4 regions of the Mesorhizobium sp. M0185 genome follow, and region 3 is predicted to be linked to each of the others. Evidence: predicted binding sites of a transcription regulator. Region 3 holds the regulator's gene; each other region holds the start of a gene.

Region 1 (3,116 bases), on a different contig from region 3:
TTGGCGCTGCGCCCGGCGCCGAGCTGGTCCGGCGTCTTGTTGCCGAGCGGCACATAAAGCAGGCCGAGCTTCTCGTCGGCGCTTGCCGTCGACCACATGTTGGGTGAGTTGTTGGTGTAGGTCTGGTCCGGCGGCAGCGGCATCGTCTGGTCGGGATTGCCCGAATCCCAATTCCACAACAGCGCGCCGGTGTCGGCATCGTAGGCACGGATGACCCCGGACGGCTCCTGCGTCGAATAATTGTCGTTGACCGCGCCGCCGACGATGATCTTGTTGGCGACGATCAGCGGCGCCGAGGTCGAATAATAATAGCCCGGCTTCGGATATGGCATGTTGGCGAGCAGGTTCAGCGTGCCGCCTTCGGCGAAAGTCGGGCAGACCTGGCCATTCGCCGCATCGAGCGCGATCAGCCGGGCGTCGGATGTCGGCAGGTAGATGCGTGTGGCGCAGGGCTGGCCGGCGGCGACCTTGGCATCGGCATAATAGGCCACGCCGCGGCAGGTCTGGTGCTGGCGGTCCTTGTTGAGCTTGACCTGCGGATCGAAGCGCCATTTCTCCTTACCGCTCGCGGCATCGATCGCGATGGCGAAATTATGCGGCGTGCAGATGTAGAGCGTGTCGGCGATTTTTAGCGGCGTCACCTGATAGGTCGTCTCGCCGATGTCGTCGGGCCCTTTCACGTCGCCGGTGCGATAGGTCCAGGCCGGCTGCAGATTGGCAACGTTTTCGGCGGTGATCTGGTCGAGCGGCGAATAGCGCTGGCCGTATTGCGTGCGACCGTAATAGTGCCATTCGCCAGCCGGCACGTTGCCGCCAAGATCGGCCGTCGGCGTCACCTTGTCGGTGTTGAGTTCACCCGTAATATCCTTTGGATCGGTCGTCATCGAATAGCCGGCGACGGCAAGCGAGGCCAGCACGGCGAGGATCAGCGGCGCGCGTCCGTCGGGACCGGTAAGCCCGCGCCGCGCCCATGGCGTCAACAGCCATAGCGCGACAAGCACGATGATGCCGCCGCGCGGGCCGAGCTCCCACCAGTCGAAGCCGATCTCCCAGACCGCCCAGGCGAGCGTGCCGAGCACGATCGCCGCGTAGAGCCACAGCGCCGTGGATCTGCGCCTGTAGAGCAGCCAGGCCGCGACAAGGAAAGCTAGACCGACGATGACGTAGTACCAGCTGCCGCCCAGCGTCACGAGCCAGATGCCGCCGCCGCCAATCGCCAGGCCGATGAGGAAAAGGATCAGGGAGGTGATGACCACAGCCAAGACGGTGCTCCTTCGACTGGTGCGCTCCGCGACGCGTCCATGGGCAACCCCGCATTGCGTTCCTGCCCCCACGCAACTTTCTCCGGCCCGCTTCCCCTGTCAAGCAAGCTCGGCGTTTTACGGTGCCGGCCCATCGCAAGCCCGGCGTTTTGGTTAGCAGACCCATTCAGATTGTGAGTCTACCGACTGGACAGAGAACAAAACGGAGACACTTCTGGCCTTTCGCTGCCGAATCACTACATTCGGGGGGAGATGTCCGGCTTTTCGGAAGACATGCCCTTTTTTGACGAACCGAACGCGCGGCCCGTGGCCCCGTCGGGCATTGCCGCGCGCGCCATGGCTGCCCGCAGCAACCAGAACAACGCGCCCGATTATCTCAACGGCCTCAACCCCGAGCAGCGGCTGGCGGTGGAAACCACCGAAGGCCCGGTGCTGGTGCTGGCCGGCGCCGGCACCGGCAAAACGCGCGTCCTGACCACCCGCATCGCCCACATCCTTGCCACCGGCAAGGCTTTCCCCTCGCAGATCCTCGCCGTCACCTTCACCAACAAGGCGGCGCGCGAGATGAAGCAGCGCATCGGCCTGTTGATCGGCGAAGGCAATGTCGAGGGCATGCCGTGGCTCGGCACCTTCCACTCGATTGGAGTGAAGCTGCTGCGCAGACATGCCGAGCTGGCCGGGCTCAAATCCGACTTCACCATTCTCGACACCGACGATGTCGTGCGCCTGATCAAGCAGCTTATCCAGGCCGAAGGGCTGGACGACAAGCGCTGGCCGGCCAAGCAGTTCGCCCAGATGATCGACGGCTGGAAGAACAAGGGCCTCGGTCCCGCCGACATCCCCGAGGGCGATGCCCGTGCCTTCGCCAACGGCAAGGGCCGCGAGCTCTATAAGGCCTATCAGGAGCGGCTGAAAACGCTGAACGCTTGCGACTTCGGCGATCTCCTATGCCACCCGATCCGCATCTTCCGCGCCAATCCGGACGTGCTGAAGGAATACCATAAGCGCTTCCGCTACATCCTCGTCGACGAATATCAGGACACCAACACCGCCCAGTACATGTGGCTGCGGCTGTTGGCACAACGGCCGCAATCCTCCCCCCTTGAGGGGGAGGTGCCCGCGAAGCGGGCGGAGGGGGTTGCCGCAGAAGGCACCGCTAGAGCGTCGAGCACTGCCGCCGGTAGGTCGAGCACTGCCGCACGGACCCCACCCGACCGGGCTTCGCCCGGCCACCCTCCCCTCGAGGGGGAGGGAAGCCCGCGCCTGTCCACCGTAAATATCTGCTGCGTCGGCGACGACGACCAGTCGATCTATGGCTGGCGCGGCGCCGAGGTCGACAACATCCTGCGCTTCGACAAGGATTTCCCCGGCGCCACCATCATCCGGCTGGAGCGCAACTATCGCTCGACCGCGCACATCCTCGGCACCGCCTCCCACCTCATCGCCCACAATGAGGGCCGTTTCGGCAAGACGCTGTTCACCGAAAAGATCGCCGAGGACGACGAGAAGGTGCATGTCCACGCCGCCTGGGATTCCGAGGAGGAGGCCCGCGCCGTCGGCGAGACCATCGAGGCCTATCAGCGCCAGAAGCACAATCTCAACGACATGGCGATCCTCGTCCGCGCCTCCTTCCAGATGCGCGAATTCGAGGACCGCTTCGTCACGCTCGGCCTCAACTACCGCGTCATCGGCGGCCCGCGCTTCTACGAGCGCCTCGAAATCCGCGATGCGCTGGCCTTCTTCCGCGTCGTCGCGCAAGGCGCCGACGACCTCGCCTTCGAGCGCATCGTCAACGTGCCGAAGCGCGGCCTTGGCGAGGCCACCATCCGCCAGATCCACGACACCGCACGCGCC
Region 2 (3,116 bases), on a different contig from region 3:
ATCCCACAGCAAGCGCAAATCGGCCCTCGCACCCGACCCAGCTTTGTAGATCGATGCCGGACCCATTGTTCCAGGCTGCCAATTCAGCCTTCATGCTGGCTGGAACATCCATTTCGTAGCCTCCCGATCTCGCCTGTCATAGGTCTTTCAACGGCTGCTTTCCAGTAGACCGGCAAAGTTGCATCCCTTCACGCTTGTCGTCCCCAAATCCGCGCCGTATGTCTCCACGCGATGAGCGAGATCAAATTCCGTCGCGCGCAAGCGCCCGACCTGCCGGCAATTGTTGCAATGCTTGCCGACGACGTGCTCGGCGCGAACCGGGAAGACCCGTCCACGCCGCTCGCGCCATCCTACCTCGATGCCTTCAGCGCAATCGATACCGATCCCAACCAGTTGCTGGCCGTCGCCGTCAACGCCGGGCAAGTGGTCGGAACGCTGCAGCTCAGCTTCCTTCCAGGCATTTCGAGAAAAGGCGCCTGGCGCGGCCAGATCGAAGGCGTTCGCGTCGCCCGGCAATGGCGCTCTCGCGGCGTCGGCAAGCTGATGATCGAATGGGCGATTGAAACATGCCGTTCGCGCAATTGCAGCTTCGTCCAGCTCACCACGGACAAAGGTCGACGGGAGGCGCACGCTTTTTACGAGCGCCTCGGCTTCACCGCCAGTCATCTCGGCTACAAGATGGCGCTGTAGATCAGCATTTCATCGCATTCAGCGCCGACCGCTCATCTTCGCTACCCACTCTGGATGGAGCATTGACAAGCCGGCCTTTCGCCCTGCTCCATCCGCCCATGATTTACGACCGAACCTGGCTTGAGAAAACCTTTCGCGCAAAACCCCGGCAGAAGTTCCTGTTCTTCTGGGGCCATCAGCCGTCTAAGGACGGCCGCATAACCACGTCGTGCTTCAGCCAGTGGTGGCATGCGCCCTTTACCGTCGATGGCCTGAGCTATCCGACTGCCGAACACTGGATGATGGCCGAGAAGGCACGACTGTTCGGTGATGCTCCGACGGCAACACAAATCCTCAGGGCGGCGAGCCCCAAGCAGGCAAAGCAGCTTGGCCGCCAGGTGAGCGGCTTCGATGGCACCAAATGGGATGCAGACAAATATCGCATCGTGACTGAAGGGAGCTTTCAGAAGTTCCGTCAGAACGCGGCGCTGCGCGAATATCTGTTGTCGACGCATGACCGGGTGCTGGTCGAGGCGAGCCCTGTCGACCGGGTGTGGGGTATCGGCCTTGCGGCGGATGACGAGAGGGCGATGAACCCGCTGCTGTGGCGCGGCGAGAACCTGTTGGGATTCGCGCTGATGCAGGCCCGCGATCGGCTGTGCGGCTGAACATTGCCGTGCGCTCGTCAGCTGCGGCGGCCTCCGCGCTGCTTGACAATTCACCCACAATGTTCTCTTTATGTTCTCATCACAACTCGAGACAATGCGGCGTTCGAACCGCCGCGGGCGAACGGGCCGGATGGAAGCCAACATCCTCCACGCGGATCTGGATGCCTTCTATGCCTCGGTCGAACAATTGCTCGACCCGGCCTTGCGCGGCAAGCCGATTGCCGTCGGCGGCGGGGTAGTGCTTGCCGCATCCTATGAAGCCAAGGCGTTCGGCGTGCGCGGCGGTATGCCGGGACGGCGGGCGCGGGAACTCTGCCCGCAACTCATCTTCGTCGGCGGCCATTTCAAGGACTATCAGCGGCTGGGCGATGCGGCAATCAAGGTGCTCGGCGATTTCACGCCGGTGGTCGAGCGGATTTCGATCGACGAGGCCTTTGCCGACGTCGCCGGCTGCATCCATTTGTTCGGCTCGCCGGCCGAGATCGCCGGCAAGATCCGCCGCCGCGTGCGGGCCGAGGTCGGCCTGCCGATCTCGGTCGGCGTAGCCCGCACCAAGCATCTGGCCAAGATCGCCTCACAGGTCGCAAAACCGGACGGGCTGGTGGTGGTCGATCCGCGCCACGAGCTGGAGTTCCTGCACCACCTGCCGGTCGAGCTGATGTGGGGCGTCGGCCCGGTCACCAGGCAGCGGCTGGCCGGCATCGGCGTCAACACCATCGGCGAGCTGGCGAAGACCAATGGTGCGGCGCTTGAGCGCCTGCTCGGGCCGGCGGCGGGAGAGAAACTCAACGCGCTGGCGTGGAACCGCGACCCGCGCAGGCTCGAGACGCAGCGCCGGGCGCGCTCGGCGGGTGCGCAGTCGGCGCTTGGCCGAAAACCGGCCGAGGAGCAGGTCTTCGTGCCGGCTTTGCTGCATCTGGCCGACAGGGTCGCCACAAGATTGCGGGCGAAATCCCGGCCCGGCCGCACGGTGACGGTTCGCGTCCGCTTTGCCGATTTGCGCTCGGTGACGCGCTCGATCACGCTCGATCAGCCGATTTCGGCGACCGCCATGCTGGCCGAGATCGCCGAGGCGCTGGTGCGCAAGGTGCTCATCGACCATCCGCACGAAAAGACAATCTCGCTGCTGGCGATCGCCGTATCGCATCTGGAGCAGCATGCCGGCCTGCAACTGGAACTGCCGCTCGGGCTCGACGACGATCGCCGCCGCCCCGGCACCAGCAAGGGCGCGGCGCGCTGGACCGCGGATCGCGCCGTCGACAAGATCCGCGACCGCTTCGGCTGGGAGGCGGTGGGCTACGCCTCGGTCGCGCTCGAGCTACAGCGGTCGGTTCCCGACGCGTTTCGCGAGCTGGCCGAAAAGGAATTGTGAGCCTCGATTGCACTTTGGTTGCCAAGTCGCCGGAATGACGTTGAAGGCTGCGCCGTTGTGAATTTATCTTGGGACCAGTTCGTCGTGCACCGGTTTGGGTATCAGCCAGACAGGGTAGCACCCGCTCGCAAATCCTTCCGCCCTCACTTCGAACGACAGGAGATCGGCATGGGACAGAACGCCGGATATTTCGCGCTCATCGTTGCCGGACTGGTGACCAACGCAACGACGCTGGCCAAGCCGCTCAACCCGGACCGGGCGATTCCATCCCTGGGCGATATCAACTCGCCGCTGGCCAGCCCGCTGTTCAAGCAGGTCAAGGCTGGGCCGCTGGAGATAAAGCTTGAGGAAACCACGCTTGCCGATGTCGAAAAAGCCTTCGGCGGAGCGATGCACGATGAAGGTGA
Region 3 (3,116 bases):
AGCCGATGTCGTGTCGCAGACCACCGTCTGGCCGGCCGCGGCACCGATCAGGCGCCCGAGCTGGTCGCCAAGTTCAAGCGGCATGTTGAACCAGCCGGCCGTGTTCCATGCGCGGATGAGATCATGTGACCATTCTTCGGTCGCGGCCTTGTGCAGTTCATCGAAAGCGGCACGTGAAGCAGCTCCTAGCGAATTGCCGTCGAGATAGATCACTCCTTGCGGCAACACAAAGCGGTCGCGCATCGCGCGCAGCGGATCCGCGGCATCCATCGCCTTTATGGCCACGAGATCGGGAATTCCTGTCATGATTTGTCTGCTCCCCAGGATCCAACGCAACGCCGGACACGCATCGACTGTTCTTCCATTACCTGGTTGCGCGCAGCAAGGCTCCACCGGCGAGAAGCAGCCTGACCAGGCGGTGGAAACCGGGACTTAACCCGAGGTTGGCGTTTTGAGTTCGTTTCGTTCACGGTGCATTGACCAAACCGTACAGTCGATACGGGTTCAATTCCGTGCCTTTTGCCGACCGACGGCCGATGCCAGTGCCGCCTTCTAGGATGCCAGAAGGGCGCAAACGAAAGCAGAATCAAGGCGATGAGGCTCGCGGCGGTGAAAATGCGATACGCCGGTAGGGGACGTCGTTTGTTTCCCGAGCCTTAACGCATTCATTAAACTTTAAACAGTTGCGGAACACAACTGGAACAGATAGTGTTTGTTCTGGGTTTGTTTTTCTGATTCTGTTGGGGGTCGCTATGCTGACACGCAAACAACACGAACTGCTTATGTTCATCCACGAAAGGTTGAAGGAAAGCGGTATCCCGCCTTCCTTCGACGAGATGAAGGAAGCGCTCGACCTGGCTTCCAAATCCGGAATCCACCGGCTGATTACGGCGCTGGAGGAGCGCGGCTTCATTCGCCGTTTGCCCAACCGGGCCCGTGCGCTGGAGGTGCTGCGCCTGCCTGACTCGATCGCCCCCGGCCTCAATGCGGCACGCAAGTTCTCGCCGAGTGTCATCCAGGGCAGTCTTGGGCAAGGCGGTCCTCGGCAAGGCAAGCCGACATCGTCGCGCGTGCCCGCAGCCGGAAATGACGACGATGTCGTCGCCGCCGTTTCGATCCCGGTGATGGGCCGCATCGCCGCCGGTGTGCCGATCGACGCCATCCAGCACCAGACGCATTCGATTTCGGTGCCGCCGGATATGATCATGGGCGGCGAGCATTATGCGCTCGAGGTCAAAGGCGATTCGATGATCGAGGCCGGCATTTTCGACGGCGACACGGTGATCATCCGCAATGCCGATACGGCGAGCCCCGGTGAGATCGTGGTGGCACTGGTCGACGAGGAGGAAGCGACGCTGAAGCGGTTCCGCCGCAAGGGCGCCTCGATCGCCCTGGAAGCCGCCAATCCGGCCTACGAGACGCGCATCTTCGGACCAGACAGGGTCAAGGTGCAGGGCAAGCTCGTCGGACTGATCCGCCGCTACTGAGCCCCGCCCTTGGCGCCGGCTTTGGGGTTGTCGGCCCTGCGGTATGGCGGCAGGCCCCGTGCCGCGCGTGAAAATTTCCGCTGCACGTGCCAGGGCCGGTATGATTTTTCGACCGCGAAACGGATTTCGGCGCGCGTTGCCGCTTGTGGATCGAAGTAGACGGCGGCACTTCCCGCGCGCGCCAGTTGCCGTTTGGTGACGACGAGGACCAGCCGGTCGTAGTAGCAGGGGTTATGGGCGGTGGCGTCGTCGATGACGATCAAGCTGGCAAAGGCGCAGGCTGGCCGCGCAGTATCGCGGTCCTTGGCTTGCGCGATGATCGCGCCGGATGGATGCCTGGCAAGGCAGAGGCCGTCCGTGCAAATGAACGGCATGCCCGGCGGTAGGTCGGCCGGATCGGCAATGTCGAATTGCGGGTCGTTCTGTCCAGGTGTTTCCGGCGCGACGATAGCCTCTGATGTGAGCGCGCGTTTCCAGTTGTCGATGGTGAACTCATTCGGGCGTGCCCGGTTGACCGCGAGTTCACCGCTGCCGATCGGCAGCGCGACCAGCCGTGCGTCCTCCGAGACCAATACGTCGGGTATGCGTGTCTGCGTTGTCGTCAGCAAGCCGGCGAGCGCAAAAGGAAGTGCCGCCAGCCGCAACCAGGTCGTCGCCATGCTGGCAATGACGAGGGCGATCGTCACCAGAAGGACGGATCTCAGCGAAATCAGCCCGACCGCATCGATCGGCGAGCGCTCCGAGATCCACCCGGACAGGGCGATCATCGCCGTCAGCCCCTTGCCCATGACATAGAGGAAAGGGCCATCCGCACCGAACGGCATCGCCAGCGCGCTGAGAACGGCGAAGGGCATGACGACCAGTGACACGATGGGCATGATGGCCAGATTGGCGAACAGGCTGAGCGGCGCCACGCGCTGGAAATGCCATATGGCGAAAAGCGCCGTGGCGCTCCCTGCAATGATCGAGGTCATCGCCAGACCGCACATGCCCAGCAGGACCTTTCGCGTGGCAAAGCGTAGCGGCGACAGCCGCGGCGGCGGCATGGTGGCCCTGCCGGCGCGGTAATCGGACCAGCCTGCATAGGCGCCGACAAGGGCCGCCGTCGCGGCGAAGGACATCTGGAAACTCGGACCGACCACCTCGTGCGGCGACACCAGGATGACCGCGATGGCCGAGATCGCCAGGTTGCGCATGGTGAGCGCGGCCCGGTCGAACAGCACGGCGATAAGCATCACCGCCAGCATGATGAAGCTGCGTTCGGCCGCCACGACAATGCCGGAAAAGACGAGGTAGGCCGCAATCGAAAAAAGCGCGGCGGCCGCGGCATATTTCTTGACCGGCCGTCGCGATGAGAAATCGGGAAACAGCGCGAAGGCACCCCGCAGCAGCGCCATGATGGTGCCGGCGACCAACGCCATATGCAGCCCCGAGATGGAGATGATGTGGTAGATGCCGGTGCGCCGCATCGCTTCGTTGATCTCCTCGGGAATGCCGGCGCGCACGCCGACGATCAGCGCAGCAGCAATCTCGCCCTCGGCACCGCCGATGCGGCTGCGGATATGGTCGGCGATGGATTCGCGCGCGTCTTCGATCGCGGAAGAAAGCTGCGCGGCAAGCGGCATGCTG
Region 4 (3,116 bases), on a different contig from region 3:
TACGAGATGCGCCGCAGAAGTGCCAAGAAAGGCCTTGCCACGCTGTGCATCGGCGGCGGCATGGGTGTTGCCATGTGCGTGGAAGCATTGTGATGAGATAAGCGATACGAATAGGATGCTGGCGCAAAGCGAGTAGGGAATAGAGGGCAAACCCCACCGCTTCAACGCTCAGTCATCTGCATTTCCCGGGAGGACATATGACAAAGGTTGCAATCGTCACAGGCGGGTCGCGCGGCATCGGCGCGGCGATTTCGGTCGCCTTGAAAAGCGCCGGCTATTCGGTCGCCGCAAACTACGCCGGCAATGAAGAAGCGGCGGCAAAGTTCAAGGCCGCGACCGGCATCCCGGTCTACAAATGGTCCGTCGCCGACTACGAGGCCTGCGCCGCCGGCATCAAACAGATCGAAGCCGATCTTGGTCCCGTCTCGGTGCTGGTCAACAATGCCGGCATCACTCGCGACGCGATGTTCCACAAGATGACGCGCGAGCAATGGAAAGAGGTCCTCGACACCAACCTTTCCGGCGTCTTCAACATGACGCATCCGTTGTGGGGCGGCATGCGCGACCGCAAGTTCGGTCGCATCATCACCATCTCCTCGATCAACGGCCAGAAAGGCCAGGCCGGCCAGGTCAATTATTCGGCCTCGAAGGCCGGCGATATCGGCTTCACCAAAGCACTGGCCCAGGAAGGCGCGCGCGCCGGCATCACCGTCAACGTCATTTGCCCCGGCTACATCGCCACCGAGATGGTCAAGGCAATGGACGAGAAGGTCCTCAACGAGCGGGTCATCCCGCACATCCCGGTCGGCCGTCTCGGCGAGCCGGAGGAAATCGCGCGCTGCGTCGTCTTCCTCGCTTCCGACGATGCCGGTTTCATCACCGGCTCGACCATATCAGCCAATGGCGGCCAGTACGTCGCCTGATCGTTTGTCTTTACGTTGAGACAGATCCGCGCTTGGACGAACGGGCCTGCAAAACGGCCCGTTTCTATAGCGGTCTTCCCGTTGCAAGATCTCGATGCAGCACGCTGCCCCAATCCGGCACGCAAAGGTTAACGGCAAACTCGCAGCTTGTGCAAAAGCCGCCCGGCAGCCTGTGGATTCTCGGTGGAAAAGCTGTTCACAACACAACATGTTGCGGTGAACAAACCAAGAAACTTCGGCTATCTCTGATTCGTCGCCGATTCGTTCCGGCTTTGAGCGGAACGTTAACGGCGAGAGCTGAAAACACCCTCGAAATGATTAAAGCGCGTTAGGAAACATCAATAATTTCATAACGTTGTGCGAAGCAGATTGGCCGGCCACGACCATTCACCGGCAAAGGTTAACCGCAGTGCTCGCTTGGATGCCGCTTGCATAAATCGGGCCAGTTTCCGTGATTCAGCATGTGGTGAGATACGCCGACAGAAAACCCAGATGTAGCCGTGAACAAACCCTGAATCAGCGCGAGTCAGTGATTCGTCGCTGATTCGTTCCAGACTCGTTCCAACTGTTAATCGGGAACAGATTTTCTGGCTTCGAACCAACCAATCGGCCTGCCCTCGGCATATTCCGCTTTCGCTTCGCGCCCGAAATCCCTATGTGTCGCCTGTCATACGCGGCCAATATGGGCGCGCTCCCGACAATGCGAGGCAGAGAGCCTTATTTCCAGGCCGATGAACATCCATCCGAAACACACTGAACCGCTGATCCTGTCGGGTCGAGACGTGACGGCCGTGCTCGGCCCGACCAACACCGGCAAGACCCATCTCGCCATCGAACGCATGGTGGCGCATGAAAGCGGCGTCATCGGCCTGCCGCTCAGGCTGCTTGCCCGCGAAGTCTATACGCGCGTCTGCGAGAAGGTCGGCGCCCATAAGGTGGCGCTCATCACCGGCGAGGAAAAGATCCAGCCGGCGGGCGCGAAATACTCGGTCTGCACCGTGGAAGCGATGCCGCGCGAGACCGACGCCGCCTTCGTTGCCATCGACGAGGTCCAGCTCGCCGGCGATCTCGAACGCGGACACATCTTCACCGATCGCATCCTGCATCTGCGCGGCCGGCAGGAGACGCTGCTGCTGGGCGCGGCCACCATGCACGGCATCCTGCAGCGCCTGCTGCGGGGCGTGTCGGTGGTGACCCGGCCACGCCTATCGCATCTTGCCTATGCCGGCTCGAAGAAGCTGACCCGCCTGCCGCGGCGCACCGCGATCGTCGCCTTCTCGGCCGACGAGGTCTATGCCATCGCCGAGCTGATCCGCCGCCAGCAGGGCGGTGCCGCCGTCGTGCTCGGCGCGCTCAGCCCGCGCACCCGCAACGCCCAGGTGGCGCTGTTCCAGTCGGGCGACGTCGACTACCTCGTCGCCACCGACGCCATCGGCATGGGCCTCAACCTCGACCTCGACCACGTCGCCTTCGCCCAGAACCGCAAATTCGACGGCTACCAGTACCGCAACCTGACGGCGGCCGAGCTCGGCCAGATTGCCGGCCGCGCTGGCCGGCATCTGCGCGACGGCACCTTCGGCGTCACCGGCCAGGTCGATCCGCTGGATGATGAACTGGTCAACAAAATCGAGGCGCATGATTTCGACCCGGTGAAAGTGCTGCAGTGGCGCACCGCGCATTTCGATTTCGCCAACCTCGATGCGCTGAAGCGGTCGATTGAGACCAACGCCCCGGTCGAAGGCCTGACGCGCGCGCTGCCGGCAGTAGACGCACAGGCGCTCGAGCATCTGTCGCGCGACGAGGACGTCCGGGCACTCACCACCGATGCCAGGCGCGTGGCGCTGCTGTGGGAAGCCTGCGCGCTGCCCGACTACAGGAAGATCGCGCCGGCCCAGCACGCCGACTTGATTGCCTCCATTTACATGGACCTTGCCAGGCATGGCCATGTCGACGAGAACTACATGGCCGAGCAGGTGCGCCGTGCCGACACCACCGAAGGCGACATCGACACGTTATCGCACAGGATTGCCCAGATCCGCACATGGACCTTCGTTTCCAACAGGCCCGGCTGGCTGGCCGATCGGGCACACTGGCAGGAAAAGACGCGCGAAATCGAAGACAGATTGTCCGATGCGCTGCATGAGCGGTTGACGAAACGTTTTGTAGACCGCAGGACTTCCGTCCTCATGCGGC

Evidence for each region. Region 3 encodes LexA, which represses DNA repair genes until DNA is damaged. Its sites were predicted from a motif close to TGTTCNNNNTGTGTTCNG; they were not measured.
Region 1: a site for LexA is predicted at 1,456-1,473, ahead of NKJ20_RS02810 (ATP-dependent helicase). Genes of this name have one in related genera too.
Region 2: a site for LexA is predicted at 1,398-1,415, ahead of dinB (DNA polymerase IV). Genes of this name have one in related genera too.
Region 4: a site for LexA is predicted at 1,470-1,487, ahead of NKJ20_RS24880 (helicase-related protein). Genes of this name have one in related genera too.

What each region holds. Positions count from the first base shown of each region.
Region 1 is NZ_JAMYSY010000002.1:206,108-209,223, forward strand. Features, by position in the region: gene NKJ20_RS02805 (glucose/quinate/shikimate family membrane-bound PQQ-dependent dehydrogenase) at 1-1,262, opposite strand, end outside; gene NKJ20_RS02810 (ATP-dependent helicase) at 1,515-3,116, shown strand, end outside.
Region 2 is NZ_JAMYSY010000011.1:117,951-121,066, reverse strand. Features, by position in the region: gene NKJ20_RS11860 (hypothetical protein) at 1-112, opposite strand, end outside; gene NKJ20_RS11855 (GNAT family N-acetyltransferase) at 232-690, shown strand; gene ybiA (riboflavin biosynthesis intermediates N-glycosidase) at 789-1,337, shown strand; gene dinB (DNA polymerase IV) at 1,468-2,709, shown strand; gene NKJ20_RS11840 (hypothetical protein) at 2,878-3,116, shown strand, end outside.
Region 3 is NZ_JAMYSY010000003.1:192,019-195,134, reverse strand. Features, by position in the region: partial or broken gene kynU (kynureninase) at 1-306, opposite strand, end outside; gene lexA (transcriptional repressor LexA) at 753-1,487, shown strand; gene NKJ20_RS04090 (ComEC/Rec2 family competence protein) at 1,481-3,116, opposite strand, start outside.
Region 4 is NZ_JAMYSY010000038.1:45,503-48,618, forward strand. Features, by position in the region: gene NKJ20_RS24870 (acetyl-CoA C-acetyltransferase) at 1-93, shown strand, start outside; gene phbB (acetoacetyl-CoA reductase) at 198-923, shown strand; gene NKJ20_RS24880 (helicase-related protein) at 1,655-3,116, shown strand, end outside.